Regions from separate parts of the Bradyrhizobium guangxiense genome, predicted to be linked through region 3. Evidence: predicted binding sites of a transcription regulator. Region 3 holds the regulator's gene; each other region holds the start of a gene.
What was found. Region 3 encodes LexA, which represses DNA repair genes until DNA is damaged. Its sites were predicted from a motif close to TGTTCNNNNTGTGTTCNG; they were not measured.
Positions count from the first base shown of each region.

Region 1: uvrA (excinuclease ABC subunit UvrA) is a predicted target of LexA. The motif match lies at 8,884-8,901, and genes of this name have one in related genera.
Region 2: ruvC (crossover junction endodeoxyribonuclease RuvC) is a predicted target of LexA. The motif match lies at 6,629-6,646, and genes of this name have one in related genera.

Region 1 covers NZ_CP022219.1:3,392,009-3,402,774, reverse strand. The annotation lists gene X268_RS16115 (acyl-CoA synthetase) at 1-16, shown strand, start outside; gene X268_RS16110 (PCC domain-containing protein) at 26-886, shown strand; gene X268_RS16105 (AAA family ATPase) at 983-1,750, shown strand; gene X268_RS16095 (SRPBCC family protein) at 2,525-3,091, shown strand; gene X268_RS16090 (YVTN family beta-propeller repeat protein) at 3,094-4,059, shown strand; gene X268_RS16085 (HAD family hydrolase) at 4,132-4,773, opposite strand; gene X268_RS16080 (DUF6602 domain-containing protein) at 4,834-5,784, opposite strand; gene uvrA (excinuclease ABC subunit UvrA) at 5,808-8,786, opposite strand; gene X268_RS16070 (outer membrane protein) at 9,064-9,753, opposite strand; gene X268_RS16065 (outer membrane protein) at 9,982-10,731, opposite strand.
Region 2 covers NZ_CP022219.1:5,805,066-5,815,831, forward strand. The annotation lists gene X268_RS27865 (N-carbamoyl-D-amino-acid hydrolase) at 1-325, opposite strand, end outside; gene X268_RS27870 (LysR family transcriptional regulator) at 477-1,403, shown strand; gene X268_RS27875 (type 1 glutamine amidotransferase) at 1,433-2,152, shown strand; gene X268_RS27880 (nuclear transport factor 2 family protein) at 2,269-2,736, opposite strand; gene ybgC (tol-pal system-associated acyl-CoA thioesterase) at 2,833-3,282, opposite strand; gene X268_RS27890 (metallophosphoesterase) at 3,351-4,271, opposite strand; gene ruvB (Holliday junction branch migration DNA helicase RuvB) at 4,399-5,436, opposite strand; gene ruvA (Holliday junction branch migration protein RuvA) at 5,457-6,074, opposite strand; gene ruvC (crossover junction endodeoxyribonuclease RuvC) at 6,071-6,598, opposite strand; gene X268_RS27910 (YebC/PmpR family DNA-binding transcriptional regulator) at 6,724-7,470, opposite strand; gene X268_RS27915 (methyl-accepting chemotaxis protein) at 7,689-9,437, shown strand; gene X268_RS27920 (methyl-accepting chemotaxis protein) at 9,557-10,766, shown strand, end outside.
Region 3 covers NZ_CP022219.1:3,496,763-3,507,528, forward strand. The annotation lists gene X268_RS16560 (bifunctional diguanylate cyclase/phosphodiesterase) at 1-1,138, shown strand, start outside; gene X268_RS16565 (S41 family peptidase) at 1,238-2,575, opposite strand; gene X268_RS16570 (alpha-hydroxy acid oxidase) at 2,895-4,028, shown strand; gene X268_RS16575 (HAD family hydrolase) at 4,052-4,681, shown strand; gene X268_RS16580 (hypothetical protein) at 4,851-5,057, shown strand; gene X268_RS16585 (molybdopterin molybdotransferase MoeA) at 5,275-6,486, shown strand; gene lexA (transcriptional repressor LexA) at 6,663-7,364, shown strand; gene X268_RS16595 (hypothetical protein) at 7,926-8,360, shown strand; gene X268_RS16600 (ComEC/Rec2 family competence protein) at 8,484-10,760, opposite strand.

The DNA.
Region 1 (10,766 bases), 100 kb from region 3:
GACGAAGGCAGGCTGAGCGCGCGCGATGCGGAATATCAAGCAGCCGGGCCCGGCAGTCGCCGAACGCATCCAATGGGTGGAGGCGAGCGGACGCGCCTTCTCGTTCACGCTTGAGGCTGGCGTGCCGCTGCTCGAGGCCGCGGGACGCGGCTTTGCAGCGGAGGGTTTTGCCGGCGGCGTGCTGAATTTCCGGCGCGGCGCGCTCGGACCATTCGCCTATGTGATGCCAGCGCTGTCGAAGACCGGCGAGAACGCCGCGTTCTACAGCGACACGTACCGGCCGGGCGGCTTGACGCGTTTGAGGCTCGGCAGCATGACGCTCGGCATGCGCGACGGGGCGCCGTTCTTTCATTGCCATGGGCTGTGGACGGAGGCGAACGGCAAGGCGGGCGGTGGCCACATGATGCCGGATGAGACTGTCGTCGCCGAACCGTTCGAGGTCGACGCCTTCGGCATCGATGGTGCGATGTTCACTGCCGAGCCCGATCCCGAGACCAATTTCAAGCTGTTCGGACCGGTCGCGGCCGCGCGCACCGGCGCGCGCACCACGAGCCGCGCCTTCGCGCTCCGGCTTCGGCCCAACCAGGATTTTGCCGGCGCGCTCGAAGCGTTCTGCTATGCGCACGGCATTGCGCGCGCGAAGATCCATGGCGGCGTCGGCTCGACCATCGGCGCGCGCTTCACCGATGGCGGGGTCACCGAGCCGTTCGCGACTGAGCTTGCCATCACAGCCGGGACGATCGCGCCAGATGCCGCCGGCGCGCGGGAAGCGAGGCTCGACGTCGCCCTGATCGACTACACCGGCGGGATCGCCGAGGGGCGCCTGGTCCGCGGCGACAACCCGGTGCTGATGACGATGGAGCTGGTGCTGGAGGCGCTGGACTAGGTTGCAGCCTGAACTTGTCATGTGCGGCTGAAGCCACTTTCGTAGGGTGTTCGTTCTTGGTATGTTCCGATCGGGATGGCCGGAATTGGAGTTGGCATGAGCCGAAGAAGCCGTCGAACGATTAACCTGCCGGCGCCTTACCTGAAACGGGTCTGGCTCGATCCGTCGAAAGTGCGCGATCGCGACGCCTATCCGTTCTGCTTGCCGATCTTCCCGGACGAGTTCGAGCTCAACTTCGATGCCGCCATCACCATCATCGTCGGCGAGAACGGCACGGGGAAGTCGACGATCCTGGAGGGGATCGCCGCGCTCGCCGGATACGACGATGCCGGCGGCGGCAAGGGGTACATGCCGGTCGATCACTCCGAGGCGCGCGAGGAGATGGGCGGCCAGCTCTCCAGGGCGCTGCGCGCAAGCTGGCTGCCGAAGATCACTAATGGCTGGTTCTTTCGCGCCGAGAGTTTCTTCTCGGTCGCGCGATATCTGGACAAGGCCGCGCGTGATGCCGGCCAGGTCGGTCCTGATTTTTTGTCGCACTCTCACGGCGAAGGATTTTTGCGCTTCTTCGAGGAGCGCTGCCAGCGTCAAGGCATTTTCATCTTCGACGAGCCCGAATCCGCGCTGTCGCCGGCGCGGCAGATGGAATTCCTCAAGCTGCTGCGCCGCATGGAGGAATCCAGCATCTGCCAGGTCATCATGGCGACCCATTCGCCGCTGCTGATGGCCTATCCCGGCGCGCAGCTGCTGCGGCTCGGGAAATACGGGCTGGAGCCAACGACGGTGGAGCAGACCGATCATTACCGGGTGATGCGGGAGTTCTGCGATGACCCGCGGGGGTTCGTCGAGGCAACGATGGCGGAATAGCAATGACGACTGTGGCCGCTTGCTTGCTCCTTCAGCCAGCGTTTGAAGCGCAGACACGCCTTCGCTTCCTCGCGGCGCATTCCGCCCGAGCTTTGCCAGCACATTCGCCCCCAAAGATGCCGAGGGCGCAGGGAAGGCCGGGTGCCCGCTTGCACCCACGGTCCACTGTGCGAAAGCGTGTGCTTAAGGAAGCTGCACAGCGGCATACAGGTGTAGCCAAACATCCGGCCTTCCCTGCGCAGTGGGTTGACGGCTTATGTCGTGCTCTCCTCGGGGAGCGATGCACTATTGCCCCCGTCGCCTTGCGGCTGATCGATGTGCGCACCGGTTGGCCGCCGCATCGCCGCAAACCTTGACGCCAGACCCCCGGGCGCCAGGACCACACGATTTTGCCGTACGCGGGCTGCGCCTGTCGTATGCACGCGTGGCCTGCTCACGGTGTGACCCGCCCTGCAAACCGACGGCGCGCGACGCGGCCCGCGTCCACCACCTCCCAACCCGCGTTCGTGACGATCGCGATCCGCCCCTCGGCCCGGGTTGAGATGACCGAAACATGCGATATTTCCGAATTCTAGTAAAGCGAATTGTTTTGAACTGGACGCATTGACCTTCCCGTAGGTGTTTTGTCCGACCGGCCGCGCAACAGGTGGTCGATGGAGCGCCGCCGCAACGGCGCCACGAACCGGTCTCCCCTCGGCCCCAAAATGCGCTAGGATGACTGGGAGCGCGCACGCCAAGTCGCGCATGATCAACTGGACGTAAGAGGAAGCGAGAATGAGGGTGACGATTGGGCGGCGCACGGCCGTGGCTGCGGCGCTGGCTGTCATTGGGGCGGCAGGCTTGACGGCGACCTTTGGCCCGGCCTGGGCCCACGGGCCGACGCGGCAGAAGGTGCGGGAATCCATCGAGATCAATGCGCCCCCGGCCGAGGTGTGGGCCGCGATCTCCAATTTCCAGGACATGAGCTGGCTTCCTCCCGTCAACAAGACCACGGGCGAGAAGGGCAACGAGGTCGGCGCGACGCGGACGCTGACTCTGCAGGGCGGGGCGACTGTCGAGGAGGAGCTCTACAAATACGAGCCCGATATGCTGAGCTATTCGTACCGGATCACCAAGGTTGACGTGAAGGTGCTGCCGGTGACCAATTATTCCTCGACGTTGACGGTGTCGCCGGCGCCCGACGGCAAGTCGAAGCTGGAATGGGCCGGCGCGTTCTACCGCGGCTTTCCCAACAACGATCCGCCGCCGGAGCTGAACGACGAAGCCGCCAAGACCGCGGTGAGCGGGCTCTACAAGACCGGCCTCGAGGCGCTGAAGAAGAAGATCGAGAGCGGTAGCTGATCGTGCGGGCCTTGGTCCTGGCGGCGCTCGCCGCCAGCCTTTGCTGTGCTGCTCCTGGCCCAGACTTCGGCAGCGCGTTTGCCGAAGAAGCCTTCGTCACCAATCAGCTCAGCGACGATCTGATGGTCGTCGATCTCGGCAAATTTCGCAGCGTCACGACCATCCCGATCGGCGGAAAGCCGGCGGGCGTCGCCGTCAGCGCCGACGGACGCTTTGCCTATGTCACGAGCCCCGACGCCAAGGCGGTGACAGTGGTAGACGCCGCAATGCGGCAGGTGGTGGGACGGATCGAGGTCGGCGGCGGGCCGCTCGGCATCGCGGTCTCGCCCGATAGCAAGACCGTCTATGTCGCCGACTTGTATGCGGCGGCGGTGCGGGTGATCGATGCAGCCTCGCGCAGCGTCACCGGGAGCATCGCGGTCGGCGCCTCGCCGTCGGGTTTGGCGGTGACACCTGACGGCAAGCTGCTGCTCTCGGCCGACCGCGACGACGATAGCGTCTCGGTGGTCGACACCGCGACGCGCCGGCGCAAGGCGGTCATCAAGGTCGGCACGCGTCCCTTCGGCGTCACCATCGATGCCGAGGGCAGGCGCGCCTACACTGCCAATGTCGGCTCCGACGACGTCTCCGTCATCGACATTGCGGAAGGGCGCGAGATCGGCCGCGTGCCGGTCGGCATGCGGCCTTATGCGGTGGCGCTGACGCCAGGGCGCGGCTTCGTCACCGACCAATATGGCGGCACCGTCAGCGTGTTCGACCTTTCGAGCCTGAAACCGGTCAAGCGCATCAATGTCGGCGACTACCCCGAGGGCATCAACGCGACCGCCGACGGCAAGCGCGTCATCGTCGCGTGCTGGGAGAGCAACACGCTCAGCATCATCGATGCGGTCGAGCTGAAGGTGATCGGCGAGATCAAGACCGGCGACGGCCCGCGGGCATTCGGGGCGTTCTTGCGCAGGACGGAGTAGGGGATTGCGTAGGGCGCAGCGTAACCCACCTCTTTGGCTTCCGCGGCGCCAGAGGTGGTGGGTTGCGCTGCGCTAACCCACCCTACGAATTCGGCACACGACATCCGTAATCTCATCCATCCGCTCGAACATATGATCCGGCTCCAGCGCCCGCAGCGCCAGTGGGGCCGCATATCCCCAGCACACCGCGCCGCAGGCAATGCCGACTGAGCGCGCCGCTTCGATGTCGCGCACCTCGTCGCCGATCGCGATGACCTTGCCCGGCTCGACGCCGGCGCGGCCGATGATGCGGCGGAATTTCGCGGGCTTGCCGAACAGCGACGCCGAGCAATCGAAATACGCGAACAGCGCCGCGGCATCCCCGAGCTTCTTGCGCGCATTGGCTTCGCTGTCGGACGTCACCAGCGCCAGCTGCACACCGTTCTCAGCGAGCGTCTGCAGCATCACCTCGACGCCCGCAAACAGCGAGATCTCGCTGGCTGCCTCACCCTTCAGCCGCCGCGCATGCCGCGCGATCGCCGGCAACTTCCACAACGGTACTTCGAGCCGGGTGAGGATCTCGCGCGTCGAGGCATGCCGCAGTCCCTCGATGTCCTCATCGGCGACGCGGCGAAAGCCGAAGCGGTCGGCAATGTCGTTGATGGTGCGCAGGAACCAGGGGAAGCTGTCAGCCAACGTGCCGTCGAGATCGAAGATGGCAAGGGAGTAGGGCATGGAAGCTTCGCAAAAACTAGAACAATCTAAGGGACCATCCATTGAGGCTGGCGGCGGCTCCTACGGAAGGTCTCGATTCCATTTGCTCCAAGGTTCGTCAGTTGCTCCTTCCTCTTTGAGACGAGTGCGCACGCCGTCCGATAGGATCTCTTCCGAGCAATAAAGTGGACGACCAATTCCGCCATAAAATCCCAAGTGTGACAAATGATCTGCCCAAGGACGAATCGCTGGGTCCTCGAAAGCAATTCGATGTGTGAGTTCGTAAATGAGGCCTGCCAGAATTGACCCAGAAAAATCCAACTCGGGATGTTTCCTAGTCTCGTCTAGAGCAGCATACATGGCTGCAACAACGCCATCTCTCTCTAACTCTGAGAGCTCTTCCAAGTCTTGCTGGCTTAGACTCTTGCCGACCAGAACATGCTTGCTCAATGACAAGATCGCTGTATCTGCAACGCACACAACGTCCAACAATTCGCGAGGGTGTTCGGAGCATTCGGCAGCATACTTTTCAACCGCGTCGTATAAACGATGCCAGCTTTTCTCGATCTTCCCAAAGGACTGTGAATGCGCCAACAGTCCGAAAATCGGACCGCGATTTAGCTCTTCGTAGGGAGTACCCGAACGGGGTGGCGCTTTCCGCTTGATTGCCGCTGCTGTCGTAAAGGCTCGTTTAATGTCTGCGATGCGGAGGGTCAATTTGCATTCAAATGCCGCTACAACGCCGCCAGCAAAAACGTACTTTTCATTCCCTAAACCTCGTGGATATGAGGGGGCGAGAACTAGGACATCAACCTGCGGACTTGACGAACCATCAGCAAATAGAATCCTTCCTTTGGTGACGATTTGATAGTTCGCGGGCAGCCAATCTTTTAGGATCTCTGCCCAATCTTCTTCGACCTGATCTCCAGCCGTTCCCGGATCTTCCTTACTTCGTGCGCGTATGCGGAGATAAGCGCTGTTGAGCGACTCCTTCACGGAACTCATTAGTTTGAAGAAGTCGTGGTTCTTCACGCCTTGACCTAGTGTTGTGGAAGCTACTCCGCGGCCTCGCTCGCCGCACGCCTCCGCTTCGGCTTCCGCGCTTTCTCGAGCACCGGCTCCAGGAACTTGCCCGTGTAGCTGCGCGGCGCCTTGGCGATGTCCTCCGGCGGGCCCCAGGCGACGATCTCGCCGCCGCCGTCGCCGCCTTCGGGGCCGAGGTCGATGACCCAGTCGGCGGTCTTGATGACTTCGAGATTGTGCTCGATGACGACCACCGTGTTGCCTTGCGCGACCAGCTCGTGCAGCACCTCCAGCAGCTTCTTGACGTCGTGGAAGTGCAGGCCGGTGGTGGGCTCGTCCAGGATGTAGAGCGTGCGGCCGGTGGCGCGCTTGGACAGCTCTTTTGCCAGTTTGACGCGCTGGGCTTCGCCGCCTGAGAGCGTCGTCGCCTGCTGGCCGACGTGGATGTAATCGAGGCCGACGCGGTGCAGGGTCTGGAAGGTCTCGCGCACGCGCGGCACCGCCTTGAAGAACTCGGCGGCTTCCTCGACGGTCATGTCGAGCACGTCGGCGATGCTCTTGCCCTTGAACAGCACCTCCAGCGTCTCGCGGTTGTAGCGTTTGCCCTTGCAGACGTCGCAGGTGACGTAGACGTCGGGCAGGAAGTGCATCTCGATCTTGATGACGCCGTCGCCCTGGCAGGCCTCGCAGCGGCCGCCCTTGACGTTGAATGAGAAGCGGCCGGGCTCGTAGCCGCGCGCCTTGGCCTCCGGCAGGCCGGCGAACCATTCGCGGATCGGCGTGAAGGCGCCGGTATAGGTGGCAGGATTCGAGCGCGGGGTACGGCCGATCGGCGATTGGTCGATATCGATGATCTTGTCGATGTGCTCGAGGCCCTCGATGCGATCGTGCGGGGCTGCGCCTTCGCTGGCATTGTTCAGCTTGCGGGCAATGGCGCGGTAGAGCGTGTCGATCAGCAGCGTCGACTTGCCGCCGCCGGAGACGCCGGTGACGCAGGTGAACAGGCCGAGCGGAATTTCGGCGGTGACGTTCTTGAGGTTATTGCCGCGCGCGTTCACCACCTTGATGGTGCGGCGATGGTTCGGCGGACGCCGCTCCGGCACCTCGACCTCGAGCTCGCCGGTCAGATACTTGCCGGTGAGCGATTTCGGGTTGCGCATGATCTCGGCGGGGGTGCCTTCGGCGACGATGTGGCCGCCATGCATGCCGGCGCCGGGGCCGATGTCGAGCACGTAGTCGGCGAGGCGAATGGCGTCCTCGTCATGCTCGACCACGACCACGGTATTGCCGAGGTCGCGCAGCCGCTTCAGCGTGTCGAGCAGGCGGGCGTTGTCGCGCTGGTGCAGGCCGATCGAAGGCTCGTCGAGCACGTAGAGCACGCCCGTCAGGCCGGAGCCGATCTGGGAGGCCAGGCGGATGCGCTGGCTCTCGCCGCCGGACAGCGTGCCGGAGGAGCGGGATAGCGTGAGATAGTTGAGGCCGACGTCGAGCAGGAAGGTGAGGCGCTCGCGGATCTCCTTCAGGATGCGTCCGGCGATCTCGTTCTGTTGCGCGTTGAGCGCATCGGGCACGGTCTCGAACCATTCGCCGGCCTTCTTGACCGACAGCTCCGAGATCTCGCCGATGTGCTTGGCCCCGATCTTGACGCAGAGCGCCTCGGGCTTGAGCCGGAAGCCCTTGCAGCCCTCGCAGGGCACGTCGTGGAAGTACTTCGCGAGCTCCTCGCGCGCCCACTCGCTTTCGGTCTCGCGATAGCGGCGGTTAATGTTGGTGATGACGCCCTCGAACGGCTTCTTGGTGTCGTAGGAGCGCACCCCGTCCTCGTAGGAGAACTTGATCTCGTCCTCGCCGGAGCCATGAAGGATCGCGTCTTTCGTCTTCTTCGGCAGATCCTTCCACTTGGTGGTCAGCGTGAACTTGTAGTGCTTGCCGAGCGCTGTCAGCGTCTGCACGTAGTAGGGCGAGGACGATTTGGCCCAGGGCGCAATCGCGCCCTTGCCGATGGCGAGCTCCTTGTCGGGGATGACGAGGTCTTCGTCGACATGCTGCTCGACGCCGAGGCCGCCGCAGGCAGGACAGGCGCCATAGGGATTGTTGAAGGAGAACAGGCGCGGTTCGACCTCAGGAATCGTGAAGCCGGAGACCGGGCAGGCGAACTTTTCCGAGAACAGGATGCGCTCGGGGCCGCTCTTGTCGTGGATCTTGGCGGTCTTCTTTTTCTCCTCGGCAGGTGCTGCCGCCGACGCGTCGGCGAACTCGACGACGGCGAGGCCCTCGGCGAGCTTCAGCGCGGTCTCAAAACTCTCGGCGAGGCGCTGGCCGATGTCGGCGCGCACCACGATGCGGTCGACGACGACGTCGATGTCGTGCGGGAATTTCTTGTCCAGGCTAGGGGCTTCCGCAAGCTCGTAGAAGGTGCCGTCGATCTTGACGCGCTGAAAGCCCTTCTTGAGCCATTCGGCGAGCTCCTTGCGGTACTCGCCCTTGCGGCCGCGCACCACGGGCGCAAGCAGATAAAGACGGGTGCCCTCGGGCAGTGCCAGCACGCGGTCGACCATCTGCGAGACGGTCTGACTCTCGATCGGCAGGCCCGTGGCGGGCGAATAGGGCACGCCGACGCGGGCCCAGAGCAGGCGCATGTAATCGTAGATCTCGGTGACGGTGCCGACGGTCGAGCGCGGGTTCTTCGAGGTCGTCTTCTGCTCGATCGAGATCGCCGGCGACAGGCCGTCAATCTGGTCGACATCCGGCTTCTGCATCATCTCCAGGAACTGACGCGCATAGGCCGAGAGCGACTCAACGTAGCGGCGCTGGCCCTCGGCGTAGATCGTGTCGAAGGCGAGCGAGGATTTGCCGGAGCCTGACAGGCCGGTGAACACCACCAGCTTGTCGCGGGGAATCTCGACGTCGATGTTCTTGAGGTTGTGCTCGCGCGCGCCACGGATCGTAATTGCGCGCAGGCTCGAGCCCGCGTTCTGTTGTTGGCGCTTCGCCTTGATCACTTCATCCATCCGAGTTGCCCTCAAGGAAGCCCATGGGTGCGCGACCGCGCCTGGAAAAAGAGGCGCGCTGCGCCCGGAACCGGGGTCGGCGCCGATGGGTATGGCAGCGAACGTAGGAAGAACGGAAGCGGATTTCCAGAGGGAGTTGCGAATCGTCAACCGAATGTTGGCGCGCTGGCGGCACATGGCAGCAGGAGGACGCGGAGCTGCTCTGGAGCGTGCCGAAAAAACAGAAAGGCCGGCGCGAGGCCGGCCTTTCGTAACGCGGATAGCGTTGGACTAGAGCTTAGTACTTGGCGACGATCGGGCCACCGAAGTGATAGTTCACGCCGACCTGCACGGTGTGGAGGTTGAGCGTGCCGGTGGGAACGGCACCGAAGTAGGTCTCGCCGCCGAGGCTGCGATAGAGATACTCGCCCTTGACCGACCAGTTCGGCGCGAAGAACGCCTCGACGCCCGCACCGACAGTCCAGCCGGAGTGGAACTTGCTGTCGGAGACCGAGAGGCCACCCAGCGTGGCGGTGATCTTGTTGTCGATCCAGGCGTAACCACCGGTGCCGTAGAACAGCACGTTGTTGACGGCCCAGCCGATGCGGCCGCGCACGGTGCCCATCGCGTCGGTCTTGGAACTCACCGAAGCGGGGATGCCACCGATGCCGGGGACGAAAACCGTACCAGCGGCCGAAGCGCTGACGTCAGCCCAGGCGCCATCGGCCTCGACGCCGAACACGACGTTGCCGGTCTGCCAGTTGTAGCCGGCGGTGCCGCCGACGAAGCCACCCTTCATCTTCGGGTCGCCGGAAGCGTCTTCCCAAGCGCCGCCACCGACGATACCGAGATAGAAACCGGTCCAGTTGTAGACGGCCGCAACCGGAGCGACGGGCGCCTTGGTGTAGGGGCGAGCCGCGAGATCAGCAGCCGAAGCGGGGGCTGCCAGAGCAAACAAACAGGCCGAAGCCAACAAAACCTTCTTCATTTTCAACTTAATCCCAGTCCCAGTTTCTGTTGTTGCCTTCCGTGACCGGAAGGGAGCGGACTCATCGGCCCAACTGGTGCCGTGCTTACACCACCAAAGCTGCAAGTTGTGTCTCTCAAAAGCCACACGGTCGCCTAAAACGTGAGCGTGACTCACCCATCCGGCGAGCCACCAACGACAAAGGCCGGCGCGGGGCCGGCCTTCAGTCTCGATGATATCAGACGGATATCAGTATCGCGTGGCGCCCGGCAGGCCCCAGTTGAAGTGATAGTTTATGCCCGCCTTGACGGTGTGGACGGTGTCTTTCCACTCTGAGCGGTTGGTCGGGACGGCGCTGTACTGAATCGTGCTCTTGCCGAAGTCGATATAGTTGTACTCGACCTTGGCGGACCAGTTCGGCGCGAACATGTATTCCGCGCCGGCGCCGACGGTCCAACCCCAACGCCAGTCGTTCCGGACGAAGACGTTTCCGGGGACGCCGTCATAGCGATGCTGGATGTCGCCGACCGCGGCACCGCCGCTGACGAACAAGAGCGCCGGACCGGTCGAATAGCCGAGGCGGCCCTTGATGTCGCCGAAGCCGCGAATCTTCGTGAAGTAGGTGTCGCCAACGCCGGCATTGATCTCGGCCGAACGGCCGCTGATGTCAGCCCAGTGATAATCGCCTTCGAGGCCGAACACGACCGGACCCGACTGCCAGTTGTAGCCGAACACGCCGCCGACGAAGCCGCCGGTGATGTCATAGTTCTGGGATCCAGCGAAGATCGCCGTATTCGGAGCGCCGAAGAAGGTCTCGTTGCTGCGACCCCAGCCGCCGCCGCCCTGCACACCGACGTAGAAGCCGGTCCAGGTGTAGATCGGAGCGGGGGGCGCGACCGGCGCCTTGGTATAGGGACGGGCTGCGAGATCGGCAGCACCGGCCGGAGCCGAGATGGTCAGCGCAGCTGCGCCAGCGAGGCCGAACAGAATTTTCTTCATTGCAATCTCCCCAGTCGTATCCGCCTATCGAGTTC
Region 2 (10,766 bases), 2.3 Mb from region 3:
TCGAGCAATTGTAGCGCCGGCCCTCCGGCGTCAGCTCGGCATAACCGACATAGAAGCCGACGCGCAGCGCACGCGCACGGTCGAACAGTTTCGCCACGGCCGGGTTCGGCATGCCGCGCTCGAAATATCGGTCGAGCGCCTCGCCTTCGAGCAGCCAGCGCGGAAAGAAGGTGGTGAAGGCAAGCTCGGGAAACACCACGAGGCTGGCACCGCGGCCGGCTGCCTCCTCCAGCAATGCAAGCATCCGCGACAACGTATGCTCGCGCGTATCGGCTTTTTGCGTCGGCCCCATCTGAGCGGCGGCGGCGCGAAGAACTCGAACCAAGATTGCCTCCAATCTGTGCGCAGTGCTGCCTCAATGGGCGAATGAACCCATTGATGCGACGCGCAAATCCGCTGCCATTACGGGCAAGCGGGGCTGCAAAATCAATTCGTCCTGCTATGATGTTTTGGCCCTTACTATAATCGGCAGTGATATGAACCTGCGTCAGCTCGAAATCCTGCGTGCTGTCATCCGCCATCGCACCACCGTGGCGGCAGCGGACGAACTGGCCCTGTCGCAACCCGCGGTCAGCAATGCGCTGAAGACGATGGAAGCGCAGGCGGGCTTTGCCCTGTTCGAGCGGGTCAACAACCGGCTGTTTCCGACCGCGGAAGCGATGGCGCTCTACAAGGAGAGCGAGGCGATCTTCGCGCTGCACGCCAAGCTCGAGAGCCGCGTGCGCGATCTGCGCGAGAACCGCTCCGGGCATCTTGCCATCGTGGCGACACCGCCGCTCGCCTACAGCATCATCCCTTCCGCACTGTCAGGCTTCCTTCGCCGCCGCCCGGAGACACGCGTGTTCTTCGACGTGCGGCGCTATGAGGGCATCATCGAGGGCGTGCTCAGCCGCGTCGCCGAGCTCGGCTTCGCGCTCGGCCTGACGCATCATCCTGGGATCGCGCATGAGGTGGTGCACACCGGCGAGATGGTCTGCGTGCTGCCGCCGCAGCATCCGCTCGCCGACAGGCCGGTGATCTCCGCCTCCGACCTGTCCGGCCTGCCCTTCATCGGGCTGGAGCGCGGTACGCGGCTCGGCGAAGCCGTACGCGACAGCTTCGCCCGGGCTGGTGCACCGTTCCGGCCGACCGTCGAGGTGCGCTACTGCAACACGGCCTGCGTGCTGGCCGCCGCCGGCGTCGGCGCCGCGGTGGTCGATCCGTTCTCGCCCCGGCAGAACGGCGGCAGCGGCCTCGTCGTGCGGCCGTTCACGCCGACGACCCACGCAGTGGCCTATATGCTGTGGTCGGAGGCGGAACCGCTGTCGCGCCTCGCCAAGGCATTCCTCAACGAGGTGCGCAAGCAAAGCGCGCTGCTGGAGCGCTCAGCGCCACACCAGCAACATCAGCCAGAAAGCGACTGAGCTTCGTAACCTTTTGACCCCGGGGGCACATGGCACGCATCACCATCATCGAGACCGGAGAGGTCCCGCAAAAACACCGCGAGCACCACGGTTCGTTTCCGGACATGTTCGCGCGCATGGTCCGCGCCGAGGATCCGGCCGCGACGGTCGAGGTCGTCAGCATCCCCAAGGGCGATGCGCTTCCCGATCCGAGCAAGCTCGAGGCCGTCCTGATCACCGGCGCGGCCGCCGGCGTCTATGACGGGCTCGACTGGATCGCGCCGCTGGAGGATTTCGTGCGGGCGGCTTACGCCAACAAGACGCCGATGGTCGGTGTCTGCTTCGGCCACCAGCTGATCGCGCAGGCGCTCGGCGGCACCGTGCGCAAATCGGAGAAGGGCTGGGGCATCGGCCGGCATGTCTATCAGGTGCTGCCGGAGAACGGCGTCGTCGAGGGCGAAGCCATCGCCATCGCGGCCTCGCATCAGGACCAGGTGATCGAGCCGCCGAATGACGCGCTGACGATCCTATCGTCGGACTTCACCCCGCATGCCGGCCTGCTCTACGCCAACGGCACGACGCTGACCGTGCAGCCCCATCCGGAGTTCGACGTGGCTTTTGCGCAAGTGTGCTGCGACCTGCGTGACGGCAAGGCGCCGGATGATGTCGTGGCAACGGCGCGAGACTCGCTGGCGCAGCCGATGGACAACGCGAAGCTCGGCGGGGCGATCACGCGGGTTCTGGCGCGAAAGCCCATCCCCTCATCCTGAGGAGCGCGCTCTCGCGCGCGTCTCGAAGGATGAAGGCCGGATGCAGCAGCGGGGCCTGCATGGTTCGAGACGCCCTGCGCGGCTCCTCACCATGAGGGGAGAGAGTGGTGCTTGGCTCAGAACGGATCCGTTCCCAGTCCCGGCACATCTACTGGCCTTGGCCCCGGCGCCGCCCAGTGAAAGCGGCGGTCCTTTTCCGCAATGGCAATGTCGTTGATGGACGCTTCGCGGCGCTTCATCAGCCCGTGCTCGTCGAACTCCCACTGCTCATTGCCGTAGGAGCGATACCACTGGCCTTTGCCATCGTGCCATTCGTACTGGAAGCGCACCGCGATGCGGTTCTCGTCGAACGCCCAGAGATCCTTGATCAGGCGATAATCCTGTTCCTTCTCCCATTTACGGGTGAGGAAGGCGACGATGGCTTCGCGGCCCTGAAAGACCTCGGAGCGATTGCGCCAACGGCTGTCCTCGGTATAGGCGAGCGAGACGCGCACCGGATCGCGCGAATTCCAGGCATCCTCGGCCATGCGCGCCTTCTGCGCGGCAGTTTCTCGGGTGAAGGGCGGCAGCGGCGGACGCGACATGATGATGGCCTCATCGGTTGATGGAGGCCGCAATCTACTGCTGCATCCGGCGGAGTCGATAGGCCATGACCTATCGGCCGATCACTTATCGGGCGATCAGGAAATCAAATCGGCCTTCATCAGCGTGCGGATCGATTTCGGGATCGGCTGCGCGCGGCCGCCGCTGATGAAGGCGACGCGCACCTCGGCTTTCACCAGCACGTCCTCGCCACGCCGCACCTCCTGCGCCAGCATGATGGAGGCACCCTTCACCGCGACCGGCCAGGTCACGATGTCGAGCACGTCGTCCATCCGCGCAGGCTTGAGGAAATCCAGATGCATCGAGCGCACCACGAAGGCGAAGCCCGCGCTCTCCGTCTCGGTCGGCTCGAACAGCGCCTGCTGCTCGGCGCCCATCAGCCTGAGATGATTGGTGCGTCCACGCTCCATGTAGCGCAGGTAATTGGCGTGGTAGACGATGCCGGAGAAATCCGTGTCCTCGTAATAGACACGGACCTGCATGTGATGGCGGCCGTCGCGGATCTCGCCGTCGAGATGGGCAGTCACGTCGCGAGCCTCTTCGCTTGTCGGTAACCAGGCCGTTTTGCGCAAAAACAGCCGGACGCGCAAGCGTGTTAGGACACAACCGGCCCGGCCCGCCCCAGCGTCACCTCGACAATCTCGGGGGGCACGCCGACACGGACGGGCATGATGCTGCATCCGAGGCCACCGGAGACAATGAGGTCGCATTTCAGGCGGAAGTGGCCATAGGCGAGCCGCAGTCCGTTCCGGGGCGAAACCGCCGGCGACCAGCCGAGCAGGCGGACCTGGCCGCCATGGGTATGGCCGGACAGTTGCAGCGCGACACGTGCGGGCACGAGCGGCGCGATGTTGGGCTCATGCGCGAGCAGGATGACGGGCGCGTCGTCGGTGATCTTCGCCAGCGTGGCGTTGAGATCGTCTGCGCCGAAGCGCGCCACGCTCCGGAAGCGCCGCGCCGGCAGGAAGGCCAGCTGATCGCCGAGGCCGGCGAGCCAGAACGGGCGGCCGTCCTTGGTGAGGCGCACGGCGTCGTTCTCGTAGACGGGAATGCCGGCCGCCTCCAGCGCCCGGTGCGCGACGGTCGGCCCGTGCCCTGCCTGCTGGACGGTCCTGTCGTCCCAATAATCGTGATTGCCCATGACGGCATGGACGCCGAGCGGCGCCCTGAGGCCGGCCAGCACCCTCGCCCATTCGCGCGAGGGAATCATGCGCATGACCTGATGCATGCCGGCGACGTAGTCGCCGAGCAGTACGACGATATCCGCGTTCAGCGCGTTGGTGCGGTCGACGATGGACTCGATCCGCTCCAGCGACATCCAGGGATCGCAGGCGTGAATGTCAGCGATGACGGCGATCTTCAGCGGGAGATCCGCCGGCCACTGCCGCGGCTTCGGATGATAGCGGGTGACGCGGAGCCGCAGCACCGGCTCGACGCCGACGCCATAGGCAGCGGTCGAGATGCCGAGGGCGGACAGGCCGCCGATGGAACGGATGAGATGACGGCGCGTGATCATGGAAACCCGATCGAGATGCGCCGTCTTGATGCGGTCCGATTGGAGCGGAATTGGGGTGCGCTCGTGCAGATCATTTGCACGAGATTACCAGAATTTCATGACAAAGGGAGCGCTGTGTTTGCGCGGATCAGTCGTCTTCGGCCTGATCGGTGCCGAACAGGCCGAACTGTGCCGCCGCGTCTCGCGAGGGCTCGGCGATGCCGAGATGGCGGAAGGCGTGCGAGGTGAGCAGGCGGCCGCGCGGGGTACGCTGGAGATAGCCGCACTGGATGAGATAAGGCTCGATGATGTCCTCGATCGCATCGCGCGGTTCGGACAGCGCGGCGGCCATGGTCTCGACGCCGACCGGACCGCCGCCATAGTTCGTCGCGATGGTCGAGAGATAGCGGCGATCCATCGCATCGAGGCCGGCGGCGTCGACCTCGAGCGCGCTCAGCGCGTGGTCGGCGATCTTGCGGTCGATCGTGTCGGCATTCGCCGCCGAGGCGAAATCGCGCACGCGCCTCAGCAAGCGCCCGGCGATGCGCGGCGTGCCGCGGGCGCGGCGCGCGATCTCGTTGGCGCCGTCCGCGCTCATGCCAACATTGAGCACGCGCGCGCCGCGGCTGACGATGCTCTCGAGCTCCTCGATGGTGTAGAAATTGAGCCGCACCGGAATGCCGAAACGGTCGCGCAAGGGATTGGTGAGCAGCCCTGCGCGCGTCGTGGCGCCGACCAGGGTGAATTTCGACAGCTCGATTTTCACCGAGCGCGCCGCCGGACCCTCGCCGATGATGAGGTCGAGCTGGAAATCCTCCATGGCGGGATAGAGCACCTCTTCTACCGCCGGGCTCAGGCGATGAATCTCGTCGATGAAGAGCACGTCGCGCTCTTCGAGATTGGTCAGCAGCGCTGCGAGATCGCCGGCCTTGGCGATCACAGGGCCCGAGGTGGCGCGGAAGCCGACGCCGAGCTCCTTCGCCACGATCTGTGCCAGCGTGGTCTTGCCGAGGCCGGGGGGACCGACGAACAGCACGTGATCCAGCGCCTCGCCGCGCTTGCGCGCCGCCTCGATGAAGATCGAGAGATTCTTGCGCGCCTGCTGCTGGCCCACGAAATCGGACAGCGATTGCGGACGCAGCGCGGTGTCGCCGACATCGTCGCTGCGGCGTTCCGGCGAGACCATGCGGCCGGCCTTGGGATCGCTCACTTCGCGAGCTCCTTCAGGCCGAGGCGGATGAGCTGCGCGGTCTCGGCATTCTCACCCGCACTGCGCGAGGCCGACGCAATCGCCGCGGCGGCCTGTGGCTGTCCGTAGCCGAGATTGACCAGCGCAGAGATCGCATCCGCCACCGGGCGCGGCGCGCGCTGGTCGTCGACGGCGCCGGCAAGATGCACGACGGCGGGATCGACATTGGCAAAGGCGGGCGCCTTGTCCTTCAATTCGGTGACGATGCGCTCGGCGACCTTGGGGCCGACACCGGGCGTGCGCGACACCGCGGCCTTGTCGCGCAGCGCAATGGCATTGGCGAGATCGGCCGGCGCCAGCGTGCCGAGCACGGCGAGCGCGACCTTGGCGCCGACGCCCTGCACGGTCTGGAGCAGGCGAAACCATTCGCGCTCCTGGTCGGTGCGGAAGCCGAACAGCTTGATTTGATCCTCGCGGACGTAAGTCTCGATCGACAGCACGGCGGCTTCGCCCGGCGCGGGCAGATGCTGCAGCGTGCGCGACGAGCAATGCACCTGGTAGCCGACGCCGCCGACGTCGAGGATGACGAAATCCTCGCCATAGGAATCGATCAGGCCCTTGAGCTTGCCGATCATAGGTTCGCCACCTTGAGCCTGAGCGCGGTGCTCTGGCGATGATGGGCATGGGTGATGGCGATGGCGAGCGCGTCGGCGGCGTCGGCCGACGGCGGCTCGGCCTTGGGCAGAAGAATCTTCAGCATCATCGCGATCTGGGCCTTCTCGGCGTGACCGGCGCCGACAACGGTCTTCTTGACCTGATTGGGCGCGTATTCGGCGACCGTGATGCCGAACATTGCGGGCGCCAGCATGGCGACGCCGCGAGCCTGGCCGAGCTTCAGCGTCGCAACGCCGTCCTTGTTGACGAAGGTCTGCTCGACCGCGGCTTCCACCGGCTGATGGTTCGAGAGCACGGCGGCCAGCCCTTCGTGGATCGCGAGCAGCCGGCTCGCCAGTGGCAGGGCGTTCGGCGGTTCCACCGAGCCGCAGGCCACATAGATCAGGCGGTTGCCGTCAGCCTCGATCACGCCCCAGCCGGTGCGGCGCAGGCCGGGATCGATGCCGATGATGCGGACGGGGCTACGAATCGGGAGTGCGGTCATGGGCCACTGATAGCCGCTGGCCGTTGGATGCGAAACAGAAACAGAACAGAAGTAACAGGGGAAGTGGCCCTTCGCCTCGCCTGGCAGGAGCGGGGCGAGGGTGCACACCGTCCAAGCAAGCTACTCTACCCGGCCATCTTCGCAACAAGCGCGTCCGACACCTCGAAATTGGCGTAGACGTTCTGGACGTCGTCGTGCTCGTTGAGCAAATCCATCAGCTTGAGCAGCTTCTCGCCAGTCTCGTCGTCCACCGCGACCGTGTTCTGCGGCTTCCAGATCAGCGCGGCCTTGCGCGGCTCGCCGAACTTGGCCTCCAGCGCCTTGGCGACGTCGCGATAACCTTCGGTCGAGGCGTAGATCTCGTGGCCGCCCTCGCCGGAGACGACGTCGTCTGCGCCAGCCTCGATCGCGGCATCCAGCACCGCATCGTCGGAGGCGACACTGCGGTCGTATTCGATGATGCCGGTGCGGTCGAACATGAACGACACCGAGCCGGTTTCGCCGAGATTTCCGCCCGATTTGGTGAAGAAGGAGCGGATGTCGGATGCGGCGCGGTTGCGGTTGTCGGTCAGCGCCTCGACGATGACAGCAACGCCGCCGGGACCGTAACCTTCGTAGCGGATCTCGTCATAGTTCTCGCTGTCGCTGCCGAGTGCCTTCTTGATGGCGCGCTCGATATTGTCCTTCGGCATATTCTCCTGGCGCGCGGCGATCACGGCAGCGCGCAGACGGGGGTTCATGGCAGGGTCGGGCGTGCCCAGCTTGGCAGCGACCGTGATTTCCCGCGCCAGCTTGCCGAACAGCTTCGACTTCTGGGCATCCTGCCGCCCCTTGCGGTGCATGATGTTCTTGAATTGGGAATGTCCGGCCATGCGTGGTCTCTTGAGGAATCGTCAGCCAAAGATGAGCGTGGGAAGCGCGGCCTTATAGGCCGCCACCCCACCGGAATCAAAGGGATCTGCTGCCCTGAGGTAGCACTGTAAAGGTAACCACCGGAATCGCCGGTGCCTAGTGGTCGGGCATCGTTAACCCTGATTTCATTCCGGGCTGCGAAAATTGCGTCCGACCGTTCCCCGACAAGAGAGAGCTGATGGCGTTCGGACTATTTCGGAAGCGTCTGCCGGACCCGGCTGCGCCTGCGCCGACCCCGGCGGCTCCGCAGGCGGCGGTCCAATCCGAGCCCGCTGCCGCGGCCGAAACTGATTCGGCACGGGAAATCCTGGAGCTGCTGGAACTCGAGCTCGGCGCCATGATCCGCCAGCTCGAACGCGCCGCCAATTCAGTGGCTGGCGGCGCCGAGGCGACCGCGGCGACCCTTGCCGCCATTCGCGACCGCACCGATGCCTTGACCGGCCGGACCAATGCGGCGCAATCGACCGCATCCACCTTCGCCCATGCCGCCGACAAGTTCACCCAGTCCGCCCTGGGCATCGGCGCCCAGGTTCGCGAGGCCGGCAAGCTTGCCGACGCGGCCAGCGCCGCGGCGCAGGAAGCCCGCGCCAACGTCGACCGCTTGCGCGAATCCTCCGCCGCGATCGGCAACGTCGTCAATCTGATCGCGCAGATCGCGCGGCAGACGACGCTGCTCGCCCTCAACTCGACCATCGAGGCCGCGCGCGCGGGCGCTGCGGGAAAGGGTTTTGCGGTCGTCGCAACCGAGGTCAAGGCGCTCGCGGTGCAGACCCAGAGCGCGACGGAAGAAATCACGAAGAAGATCGACGCACTGCAGCGCGACGCCGCCGGCTCCGCCGATGCCGTGCACCGCATCTCGCAGGCGATCGAAGCGATCCGCCCAGTCTTCGAGACCGTCAACGGCGCGGTCGCCGAGCAGAACGCCACCACCAGCGAAGTCTCAGGCAACGCCGCCAGCGCCTCGGAGTTCATCGTCTCGGTCGGCGAGAGCGCGGCCGAGATCGATGCCGCGACCAAGGCAGCCGAGAGCCACGGCGAGAACGTCGCCAGCGCCGGCAAGGCCGTCACCACCTTTGCACAAAAGCTGAAATCGCGTTGCGCGGTGCTGCTGCGCCAGAGCGAGCACGACGACCGCCGCAAGACCGAACGGCTGCCCTGCCATCTCAAATTCGAGAGCGTACGCGGCGTGATGCCGATCTATGAAATCGCGATGGACGGCGTCTTGATCGGCGGCGCGGATGCCGGCCGGCTTGCGCCGCAAGCCATGATCGATGGCACCCTCGAGGACGTCGGCGCCTGTCGCCTGCGCGTGGTCGAGCAATCCAAGGCCGGCGCCCGCGCGCAATTCGCCAGCCCCACTGCCGAGCTCAAGGAGAAGATCGAGGACAAGCTCTGGTCGATCCACGAGGAGAACACCGAGTTCGTCACCCGCGCCATGGAGGCGGGCAACGTGCTGACTGGGATCTTCGAGCAGGCGGTCGCGCGCGGCGAGATTGGGATCGACGACCTCTTCGACATTGACTATGTCGAAATCGCCGGAACCAATCCGCAGCAATTCCGCACGAAATATCTCGACTGGGCCGACCGCGCCTTGCCGCCGTTCCAGGAGGCCTTTCTGGCGAAGGACCAGCGCATGGCGTTCTGCGCCATGGTCGACCGCAACGGCTTCCTGCCGGTGCACAACAAGATCTATTCGCATCCGCAGCGACCGGGCGACGTCGCCTGGAATACGGCCAACAGCCGCAACCGGCGGATATTCAACGATCCGGCGGGGCTCGCCGCCGCGCGCAACCTGCGATCGTACCTAGTCCAGAGCTATGCGCGCGACATGGGCAACGGGAATACGGTGATGATGCGCGAGATCGACGTGCCGATCCGCGTCAAGGGCCGGCACTGGGGCGGATTCCGCACCGCTTATAGGCTGTAACGCCCGCTCTGGTGCACTCCTGGGCAAGACGGCGGGCGCGAATCATCCTCTAACGTCCAAACTGAAATGGGAATGCCGCCGAGAGCCGATCACCGGCTCTGACTGGAGAAAGCGCGTACATGTCCCTGGCACAACTTGCAGTACTGGACACCGGCTCCAACCGCACGCTGGCCGAGCGGCTGATTGATCAGCTTGCCGACCGCATCGGCGGCCTCGGCGTGGAGCTCGCTGATATCGCCGGCAACGTCCAGGAAGTCGCAAATCGCGTCGCCAACCAGTCGGAGCGGTTCCATCACCTGCAGAAGACGGCCGAGACGATGGTCTCGGCCAACCATGACATCGCCAATGCATCGCAGGCCGTGCAAACCACCCCCTCCGCGGCGGTCGGCGAGATCGCGCAGTCGCGCAGCGCCGTCGACCCCGCGGTCAGCCACATCTCCGAGCTCGTCGCAGCGGTGGAGCGGATCGAAGCCCGCCTCAGCGCCGTCGGCTCGGCGCTGGCGCAGGTCGCGAAAGTATCCGGCTCGATCGAGGCGATCGCCAAGCAGACCAATCTGCTGGCGCTGAACGCCACCATCGAAGCCGCCCGCGCCGGCAATGCCGGCCGCGGCTTTGCGGTGGTCGCAAGCGAGGTGAAGAACCTTGCCGAGGCCACCCGCCAGGCGACGCACCAGATCTCCGACACCGTGCGCGATCTCGACGGCCAGATCGAAGGCCTGATCGGCGAGAGCAGCGACGCCTCCCAGCGCGCCAAGACCGCGGGCGAAGGCGCGCAAGCGATCTCCGGCATCATCTCGCGCGTTCAGCAGGGGTTTGCCTCCGTGGAAGCGGAGATCGACAATGTCACGCGCGCCGCAACTTCCAATCTCGGACATTGCGACACGGTGATCAGCGAGCTCAACGAGCTCGCCAAGGGCGTCGACCTCTCCTCGCGCGACCTCAAACACGCCGACGAGCGGGTGGCGAAGCTGCTCGACACATCCGAGGGCCTGATCGCGCTGATCGCCGACAGCGGCGTCGAGACGTCGGACACGCCGCTGATCCGTGTCGTGGTCGAGACCGCCAAGCGGATCTCGGCCGAGTTCGAGGCCGCGATCGATCGCGGCGATATCACGCTCGACCAGCTCCTCGACGAGACCTATCGCGAAATTCCCGGCACCGATCCGAAGCAGTACCTCACCGACTATGTCGCGTTCACCGACCGCGTGCTGCCCGCGATCCAGGACCCGATCCAGAAATCCGATCCGCGCATCGTCTACTGCGTCGCCTGGGCGCGGAGCGGCTATCTGCCGACCCACAATCCGAACTACCGCCTGCCCCAGGGCAAGG
Region 3 (10,766 bases):
GCGGCGCTGTGCGGGTCCGACGGATTTCGTGGCGCGGCTCGGCGGCGACGAATTCGCCATCGTCCAGAGCGCCGTGACGTCGCGGGATCAGGTCGACGACCTCGTTGCGCGGGTCTTCGCGGCCATCCGGGCCCCGTTCAACTGCATGGGCCATCATCTCACCACCGACGCCAGCATCGGCATCGCGCTCGCACCGGAACACGGCACGGCGCTCGACCAGATCCTGAAGAACGCGGACATGGCGATGTACGCCGCCAAGTCCGCCGGACGCCGCACCTATCGCTTCTTCGAGCCGGAGATGGACGCCAAGGTGCGCGAGCGCCGGCAGCTCGAGAGCGACCTGCGCCACGCCATCGCCCAAGGGGATCTCGAAGGCGGGCTCGAGGTCTACTACCAGCCCTGCCTCAGCCTGAAGGATGATCGCATCACCGGCTGCGAGGCCCTGGTGCGCTGGCGCCATCCCGAGCGCGGCATGGTCTCGCCGGCGGAGTTCATCCCGATCGCCGAAGATACCGGCCTGATCAACGAGATCGGCGAATGGGTGCTGGCGACCGCCTGCCGGGACGCCGCGGGCTGGCCGGACGATATCCGCCTCGCGGTCAACGTCTCCCCGGTGCAATTCAAAAGCGGCACGCTGGCGCTGAAGATTATGGCCGCGCTCGCCGCTTCGAACCTGCCGGCGAGCCGGCTGGAGCTCGAGATCACCGAGGCGGTGCTGATCCGCGACGACGATGTCGCGCTCACGATCCTGCATCAGCTCCGCGCCATCGGCGTGCGCATCGCGCTCGACGATTTCGGCACCGGCTACTCGTCGCTGAGCTACCTGCACCGCTTCCCGTTCGACAAGATCAAGATCGACCGCTGTTTCGTCGACGACATCGCCCGTCCCGACGGCTCCGCCAGCATCGTCCAGGCCGTCGTCAACCTGGCAGCGGCGCGCCGCATGACCACCACAGCCGAGGGCGTCGAGACCGAAGAGCAGCAGCGCCTGTTGCGCGCGCTCGGCTGTTCCGAGATGCAGGGCTATCTGTTCAGCGCCGCAAAGCCTGCCAACAAGGTGCTGGAGCTGTTCGCGCTGCATCGCAGCCAGCTCGCCCAGCGCGGCGGCAGCGAGAGCCGCCGGCGCGAAGCAAGCTAGCCCGCATGTAGCCCGCCCCAACGAGATGTCACCCCAGAACGAATTCGCCCGGGAGCGGCCATCCACTCCCGGGCGTTCCATCTCTGAAGATCGGAAAGTCTAGTTCGGCACCGCAGCCTTCGGCGCAGGCTTGGCGGCGACCGCATTGGCGGTGACGCCGTGCAGGAAGTCATAGGCCGCGTGCAAAGCCTTGTCGTCCTTCTCTTCCGGCGGGACGTAGGACTGCGATCCGGTCTGCTCGGTGCCGTCGGCGGCTTGCAGATGGCCGCGCATCTGGGACTCCGCCATAGTGTCCATGCGGCCCTTCAGCTCCGGCGGCACGTCCTGAAGGATCTCGATGTCGGGCGCGATGCCCTGGGCCTGGATCGAGCGGCCCGACGGGGTGTAGTAGCGCGCCGTGGTCAGCGCCAGCGCACCGTTGCCGGCGCCGAGCGGAATGATCGTCTGCACCGAGCCCTTGCCGAACGAGCGCGTGCCGATGATCGTCGCGCGCTTGTGATCGTGCAGCGCGCCGGCCACGATCTCAGAAGCCGAAGCCGAGCCGCCGTTGACCAGAACCACCAGCGGCTTGCCCTTGGTGAGGTCGCCACCATGCGCCGTGAAGCGCTGCGTCTCTTCCGGACTGCGGCCGCGGGTCGAGACGACCTCGCCGCGCTGCAGGAAAGCACTCGACACCGACACGGCCTGGTCGAGCAGCCCGCCCGGATTGTTGCGCAAGTCGAGCACGTAGCCGGTGAGCTTCTCTTGCGGGACCTGCTTGACGATCGATGCGATCGCCTTCTTCAGGCCATCGGTGGTCTGCTCGTTGAACGAGGTGACGCGGATATAGCCGATGTCGCCGTTCTCGACGTGGAAGCGCACCGGGCGCACGTGGATGATCTCGCGCGTGATCGCAACATCGAGCGGCGCGTCCGCGCCCTTGCGCACGATGGTGAGCTTGGTCTTGGTGTCGACAGGGCCCTTCATCTTGTTGACGGCCTGCTCGAGCGTCATGCCCTGCACGGCCTCGCCGTCGATCTTGCTGATGAGGTCGCCGGACATCAGGCCCGCCTTCGAGGCCGGTGTATCGTCGATCGGCGAGACGACCTTGACGAGGCCGTCTTCCATCGTGACCTCGATGCCGAGGCCGCCGAACTCGCCGGAGGTGGTCTCCTGCATCTCGGTCCAGGCCTTGTCGTTCATGTAGCGCGAATGCGGATCGAGCGAGGTCACCATGCCCGTGATCGCGCCTTCGATCATTTTGGCATTGTCGGGCTTCTCGACATAGCTCGCCTTCACCCGCTCGAACACGGTGCCGAACAGGTTGAGCTGGGAATAGGCATCATCTGCGCTCGCTGCCGCCCGCGCCGCCCATACGCCGCCGTGCGGGCTCGCTACCAGAAGGGTCAGACACGCGCCGGTGAGCGTACCGAGAGGGAACAGCAGGGATTTCCGCATGGATGGGTTGGCCTTTTTGCTTTGGCGGTTCGCTTAAGCTTGCTCTCAAGACTTGGGAGGCGCCATGCAATTGGCGATCCAGTCCGTTTCTCACAATACCATTCTGGTTTCTTCAAGGCCGGGATGCCACGCCGGCGGGTCCTCCGCAGAAATCGCTTCGTTCGAGCCTAAACTTTTGGCAACGTTGCAGGACTGGTCTGCCCGCAAGGGGAATCGGTGGGCCGGTCCACGCCTCGCAGCTATGCGATTTTAGGATAGTTTTGGAGGGCTGGACGGGTTAGGCGATGACATAAGGCTTCAAATTCTCGGGAGGAAAACAATGAACGAAGCACCCCGCATCCGGCCGGAACGGAACGTCGAACTCGGCGCCAGCAACGAGCCGTTCCAGAACCTGCACGAATTCATCCGAAAGGCGCGGGCCAACCTGAACCAGAACGCCTGGGACTACATCGTCGGAGCCGCCGAGACCGAAACCACGATGCGCCGCAACCGCATGGCGCTGGACGAGATCGCCTTTCGGCCGCGAGTGCTGCGCGACGTCCGCAGGGTGGACGGCTCGGTTCAGCGGTTCGGCCGCCAGATGCGCCTGCCGGTCGTGCTCGCTCCCGTTGGAGCGCTCGAGATCTTCGATCCCGATGGCGCGGCGAGCGTCGCGCGCGGTGCCGGCGCCTTCGGTGCCGCCCATATGCTGAGCTCGGTGTCGGAGCCTGGCCTGGAGCAGACCGCGGAAGCTGCGCCCGATGCGCTCCGGCTCTATCAGCTCTATGTCCGCGGCGACGACGCCTTCGTCGCCGATGTCGTCAGCAGAAGCGAGAAGAACGGCTACGCCGCCTTCTGCCTGACCGTCGACACCGCTCATTACAGCCGTCGCGAACGTGACATCGCCAAGCGCTACGTTCGCGAAAGCCGCCTACGCGCCACCGGCGGCGATTTCCAGAAGGGACTGGAGTGGCGGACCGTGAAGATGATCAAGGACAAGTTCAAGATCCCGCTGATCCTGAAGGGCATCGCCACCGCCGAAGACGCCCTGATCGCGGTCGATCACGGCGTCGAATGGATCTACGTCTCCAATCATGGCGGGCGCCAGCTCGACCATGGCCGCGGTGCGATGCATGTGCTGCCCGAGATCGTGGAGGCCGTCAAAGGCCGCGCCAAGATCATGGTCGACGGCGGCATCTGTCGCGGCACCGACATCGTCAAGGCGATCGCAGCGGGCGCTGACCTCGTCGGCATCGGCCGGCTGCAATGCTGGGCGCTGGCGGCGGCCGGCGAAGCCGGCATCACGCGGATGCTGGAGCTGTTGGAGGACGAGGTGCTGCGCTGCCTCGGCCTGTTGGGCGCAACGTCGTTTGCCGAGGTCGACAGGTCCTGCCTGCATCCGGCGACCGCCACCAACGCGCCGAGCGTGTTCAGCGCGTTCCCGCTGTTCGACCACGAGCCTTATCGGTACTGATTGGCAGATCCTCAAATGAAAGGATGCATGTGACATCGCTCTCTCCCGGCAGCGCGGACGCGCTTTTGTTCGATCTCGGGCGCGTCGTGCTCGACATCGATTTCTCCAAGGCGATCGCCTGCTGGGCGGGACATGCCGGCTGCCAGCCCGAGGCGATCGTCGCGCGCTATGTGCGCGACGAGGCCTACCGGCTGCACGAGGTTGGCAAGATCAGCGACGAGGATTATTTCGCCTCGCTGCGCGCTTCATTGGGAATAGGCATTTCGGACGCGCAGTTCCTGGAGGGCTGGAACGCGATCTTCGCCGGTGAGATGCCCGACATCGCCGAGCTGTTGCCGCGCGCTGCGAAGCAGATACCGCTCTACGCCTTTTCAAACACCAACCGGCCACATGTCGACTATTTCTCGAAGGAATATGCCGACCTGCTCGGCCATTTCCGCGAGCTATACCTGTCGTCCAGCATCGGCTTGCGCAAACCGGATGCGGAGGCTTTCGACCATGTCGTTGCCGCGATCGGCGTGCCCGCCGAGCGCATCGTGTTCTTCGACGACCTCGCCGAGAACATCGAGGGCGCGCGGGCGCGCGGCCTGACGGCCGTGCATGTAACGTCGCCGCGCGACGTTGGGAACGCATTGAAGGCGTTGGGTATCTGACCCCAGAGATTCGTTACGCGAAGCCCGCGCCGGAAGCGCGTCCGGAACTAAATTTGCAGCAAATATGGAACCTGATCACTTTGTGCATTTTTATACAGAGTTCCCGGGAACGGAATACCACCCTCCGGACTCATGAGTCCGTTGGGACTTCTACACCGGACTCATCGACGTGCTGGGCAAAACCTACCTCACCAAGCAAGCCTCTCTCCTGCTTGAATTCGCAAGAAACACCTCGGATTCGGACCTTTCCGCCAAGCTGATCAGAAAGGCGGCCGACCTGAAATCGCAGGCCGACCCGCTCCCCGACAAGGATCAAGGGCCCAAAGCTCCAGACGTCGCGTTCGACCTCGGTACGGACGGACCGACCGGGAGTTGACCGATGCTGGCCGTGGCGCTTGTTTTTCTCGTTCTAGCCATGGCGATCCTCATGCCGGTTTGCCTTGCCTTCCGGATCATGCCCCGGCGGACGTGAGCTTCCCTCCTCCGCACTGAGATCACGCACGATAAATCATTCTGCGTGCTGCTTTGCCTCGCGCCTGCACTCGGCTAGAACTCTCCGCCATTTTATCGATGTGCTCAGCAGGAGTTCCGCCGTGGCCTTGATGCCGGTTTCCGACGCCCTTGCTGCGGTGCTGGCGGGGGCAGAGCCGCTGCCTGAGCAGATGGTTTCGCTCGACGAAGCCTACCACCGCGTGCTCGCCCATGACCTCGCGGCGCGGCGCACGCAGCCGCCGCATGCCATGTCGGCGATGGACGGCTATGCCGTGCGCGCGGTGGATGCGGCAATGATTGATTCCAGGCTGACTGTCATCGGCGAGGTCGCGGCCGGCCGGCCGTTCACCGGGACGGTCAGCACCGGCGAAGCCGTACGGATCTTCACCGGCGGCGTCGTTCCAGACGGCGCGGACGCGGTGGTGATCCAGGAGGACACCGTTGCGGACGGCAACAGGGTCACCATCAGGGAGGCCGCGATCGCCGGACGGCACATTCGCCCGGCCGGCGTCGATTTCCGCGAGGGTGACGTGCTCCTGCGCAGGGGAGCCCGTCTGACCGAGCGCGATCTCGCGCTCGCCGCTGGAATGAATCACCCGCACCTGCCCGTCCGCCGCCGTCCGAAGGTCGCGATCCTCGCCACCGGCGATGAGCTGGTGATGCCCGGCACCACGCCCGGCCCCGGCCAGATCGTCTATTCCAACGGTTACGCACTGCATGCGCTCGCCCGCAGCGAGGGCGCCGAGACCATCGACCTCGGTGTCGCCGCGGATACGCTGGAGGCGACCTCCGCCGGAATCCGCCGCGCCCGCGACAGCGGCGCGGACATCCTGATCACCACCGGCGGCGCCTCGGTCGGCGACCACGACCTGGTCCAGCAGGCGCTCAAGGACGAAGGCATCGCGATGGCGTTCTGGAAGATCGCGATGCGGCCAGGCAAGCCGATGATGCACGGGCGGCTCGGCGCCATGCGCGTGATCGGCCTGCCCGGCAATCCCGTGTCGTCTTACGTGTGCGCGTTCCTGTTCATGGTGCCGCTGATTCGTGCCCTATCGGGCCAAGAGGTGATTCATCATCGCCGCGAACGCGCCGTGCTGGGCCGCGATCTCGGTGCCAACGACCAGCGCGAGGATTACTTGCGCGCGCGTCTGGAGCTGCGCGACGACGGCACGCAAGTCGCCCTTCCCGTCAGCCATCAGGACTCCTCTCTGCTTGCGAATCTCGCTGCGGCACAGGTACTTCTCGTGCGCGCACCCTTCGCGCAGAAGGCCGAAGCCGGCAGCCCTTGCGAGGTGTTGCGGCTGCCGGTTTGAGCCGCGCGGCCACACGTATTCCGCGAGGTTCGCTTCGTTCACGGTAAATTAAGCAGTTGCGGAACACATATCGAACATATAGTGTCCGTTCATGATTTGTTTCGAGCATGTAGCGCCCTGTCGCTGAATTCACCGTCTCGGAATCGAACGACATCAACCGGGGGACTTTGGTCGAGATGTTAACGCGCAAACAATACGAGCTTCTGCGGTTCATCAGCGAACGTTTGAAGGAAAGCGGCGTGCCGCCCTCCTTCGACGAGATGAAGGATGCGCTCGACCTGCGCTCGAAGTCAGGCATCCACCGCCTGATCACCGCACTCGAGGAGCGCGGCTTCATCCGCCGCCTGCCCAACCGCGCCCGCGCCATCGAAGTGATCAAGCTGCCGGAGCTCCAGGCGGCCGCCGGCAACCGACGCGGCTTCACGCCAAGCGTCATCGAAGGCAATCTCGGCAAGGTGCGCGCGAGCACCAGCCCGCCCGCTGACGAGGGCGAGCGGCCCGTGGCGGTGCCAGTGATGGGCCGCATCGCGGCCGGCACGCCGATCGAGGCGCTACAGACCCGAAGCCACACCATCAGCGTGCCGCCTGACATGCTCGGCTCGGGCGAGCATTACGCACTCGAAGTGCGCGGCGATTCCATGGTCGAGGCCGGTATCCTCGACGGTGACATGGCGCTGATCCAGCGCAACGAGAGCGCCGACACCGGCGACATCGTTGTGGCGCTGATCGATGACGAGGAGGCCACGCTCAAGCGCTTCCGCCGCCGCGGCGCCTCAATCGCCCTCGAGCCCGCCAATGCCGCTTATGAAGTACGCATCCTGCCGCCGAACCGCGTGAAGATTCAGGGCAAGCTGATCGGACTTTACCGGAAGTACTGATTTGCGGACGCACTCGGTACAGGAACATCCGGCGCCTTGCGCGCCTTCGATCGGTACGCCGATCAGATATTGGAGCGGACGGATGTCCGCTCCGGCTGGATAGTCTTTCTGGTTCTGCACAGATTATCCGGCCCCTCCTCCACGGCCACGTCCTCAGCGGATCGCACGAGACAGCATCGCGTCACGGCCTCCGCGTTGGAGGGGACAGGCAAGTGCGTATCGCTTGAGTGCCGCTGTGACCGCCGCTGGTCGCACCACCGGCAGGCGGTTGCCGCGCAACCGCATCGTCATGTCTGCAACGCCCGGCGCAATGCAATTGCGCAGCACCGCAATCGTGCTGGCGATGCAGGCGTCGCGTTTGCCAGCCGTTGACACGTGCCGGCCAAATGCGCGGCAGCGGGCTTTGTTCCTAGCGAATCCGGGAAAGTTAATGTGATCGCGGCGCGCAGATCACAGCCGCAGATTCGCCTTCAACCAAGCAGAGCTTTGCGTCCTTACTCTGACAGAGGCCTGTGCCTCCAAGAGAGGTGCGGGTCGCTTTCTTCGCATGAGGAGCACCCGATGTGTGACTATAGCCTGCATGCCGTCGCGACGCGCCCCGCGGAAGTCGGCGAGACGATCGTCACGACCACGTTCCGCGGCACCTCGACACGCGGCTTCGCCTCCGAAGCCGATCTCTCCGTTGCGGTCTGCCTGCTTCCAGGAACGGAGCTCGCCTTCGCCGACAACGTCCGTTACGACAACCGCTGGATCTGGACGCGCACCGTCAATTCCCGCGTCGGCAAGTTCGGCAAGATCGATCCGCACATTCCCGACCGCCATCACGACGCGATCGAATTCCCTGACGGCAAATACGTGCTGGTGACGCAGCTCGTCGAAGGCCAGCGTGCGACCGTGCTGCAGCTGCCGGTGACCCAGCCGGTCGGCGAGCGCGAGCACAAGCCGCAGAGCATCGCCGACAGCCGGCCGCCGGTCACGCGTCTGCCGATCGGCTGACGCCGCCCCGGCCGCAAGGTCGAGGCTAAGGAAATGCCGTCGCCGGCCGAGGCCGGCGAGATGGTATGGCTTGCGTCTCACGGAATCCCATCGGACCGTCCCCCTTTCCCCTCCCCTCCATCCTCAATCGTCGGCCTGCAAGTCGGTCTCCGTTGGCGTTGCGTCGCGGTTGCGGGGAGCCGTCCTCGGCGCAAGACTGCCGTCGAACTCGCCTTCGCCGGCACCGGCCGGCAACCACGGGCGGTTGGTGCCTCTCGCCCTCACCGCCTGGACGGAAAATCCGTCACCACGCGGCGTGAGCGCCAGCGCGCCCTGGCGAACCAGCCGCTGCCGATCCACCACCATCGCCGCGCAATCGGGCGGCGCGGGCCGTGACGTCACCACCAAGGCGGCGCGGCTGCAATCGTCCGCCAACGCATCGATGCGCAAGGCCAGCGCGACCAGCCGCCCGTCGGCGAGCGGCGTGACGCAGCCGGCCTCGTCGCACGATATACCGTCGGCCAGCGCGCTACTGCCGGCATCGCGCGGATCGGCGTCGGCCGCCAACCACTCCCTCAGCAGGAAATTGTCCTTCCCAGCCCTGATCAGGTGCAAACGCCCGTCCCCGCCCCGCACCGCGACGCTCGCGCCGTCCCCGGCAATCAGGACATCGGGCTGCCGCACCGAAAGGCCCCAGGCGATCGAAGCCAGCAGAACCACGGCACCGGCCCAGCGCAAGGGCGTGCGCAACAGGCCCATCACGATGATGCCGAGGCTCGCTCCGACCAGCGGCGCAATACTGAACGCGGGGATGTGGCCGACCGCGCCCGGCAAGGCCGCCACCCAGCGCGAGACCGCAACCATCCAGTCGATGCCCAATCCCATCAGCCACCAGAACGCGCCATCGAGCCCGAACGGCGCAGCCAGCAATCCCAACAGTCCGGCCGGCATCACCAGTGCAGAGACCACCGGCATCGCACCGAGATTGGCGAGCACGCCGTAAGGCGTGACCCGATGGAAATGGAAGGCGGCGTAGGGCGTGGTCGCAAGCCCCGCGATCAGCGAGGCCAGGAACAACATCGCGATCTCGCGGCCGCCCCACAGCGCGACGCGCGCTGTCGCCGAATGGTCGGGCGAGGCAAGCAGGTTCGGCATGCCGATCTGCACCAGCGCCACCAGCCCGAGCGTTGCTGCAAACGACATCTGGAAGCTCGGATGCACCAGCGCCTCCGGCGCGACCGCGAGCACGATCAGCGCCGCCACGGCCAGCGTACGGAAGGTGATGGCGCGCCGATCGACCATGACCGCGATCAGCACCACCGCCGTCATGAAGAACGATCTTTGCGTGGCGACCTCCGCGCCCGAGAGCAGAAGATAGAACGCCGCCGCAACCAGCGCCGCGGCCGCCGACCATTTCTTGATGGGAAAGCCGACGGCGAGACCCGGGATCAGCGCCAGCAGCGCGCGCACCGCGAAGAACACGACGCCGGCGACGACGGCCATGTGGTAGCCCGAGATCGAAAGCACGTGGCCGAGCCCCGAGACGAACATGGCATCGTTGACGGGCGTGGAAATCGCATCGCGCCGCCCGGTGAGCAGCGCTGTCGCGATCGCGCGGTCGTCGCCCTCGAGCGTGGCTCGGATGCGGGCGTCGATCGCATCGCGTAGGCCCTGCATGAAGGCGGCGTAGCGCAGCCGCAGGCCTCCGGCGTCCGGCGGCACCGCAGCCGTGATCGCGCCCATCACGAAGCCGGAGGCGCCGATGCCCTGAAAGTACATATCGCGCGAAAAGTCGTAGCTGCCGGGGCGGACCGGCGAGAGCGGCGGCATCAGCCGCGCCCTGAGTTGCACGAAGCTGCCGACCTCCGGCGCGGTGCCCTTACGCACGGACAGGCGGACCCGATCGAGCTTGACGTCGCTGCGCTGCGCCTCCATGGCGGTGACGCGCAGCACGAAGCGATCGGTGCGCTCGCGGATGTCGCGCGTCTCGACGAAGCCCGACAGGGACACTGAATAGAGCGGCTTGGCCAGCACGTTGTGCGCGATGCGCGCGGTCTTCCAGGTCGCCACGGCAACCCCCGCCGCGATCGCCGCGATCATGATCGCCGGCGCAAACAGCCGGCTCCGCCGCAACAGGATCGCGCCGAGCAGGGGCGCGCCCGCCGTGGTCGCAACAAGCCACAGCACAGGCTCATGATCGGCAGCAAAATAGAGCGCAATGCCGCCGCCGAAGGCGACCGGCACCCACGGCAACAGCCGCCCGGGGCCGGCCTCGGCGCGGACCCATTCGCGCAGCGTCTCGACGATCGCCGGCCAGAGGCCCAAGCCCGCCGGCGCAAAGCCGCCGGCTGGCGCAGCGCGGCCGACCGGCCACGTCCCGGCAACTCCCTGGGAGCGTAGTGGCCGGCTCGGCTCCGTCATTCCCCT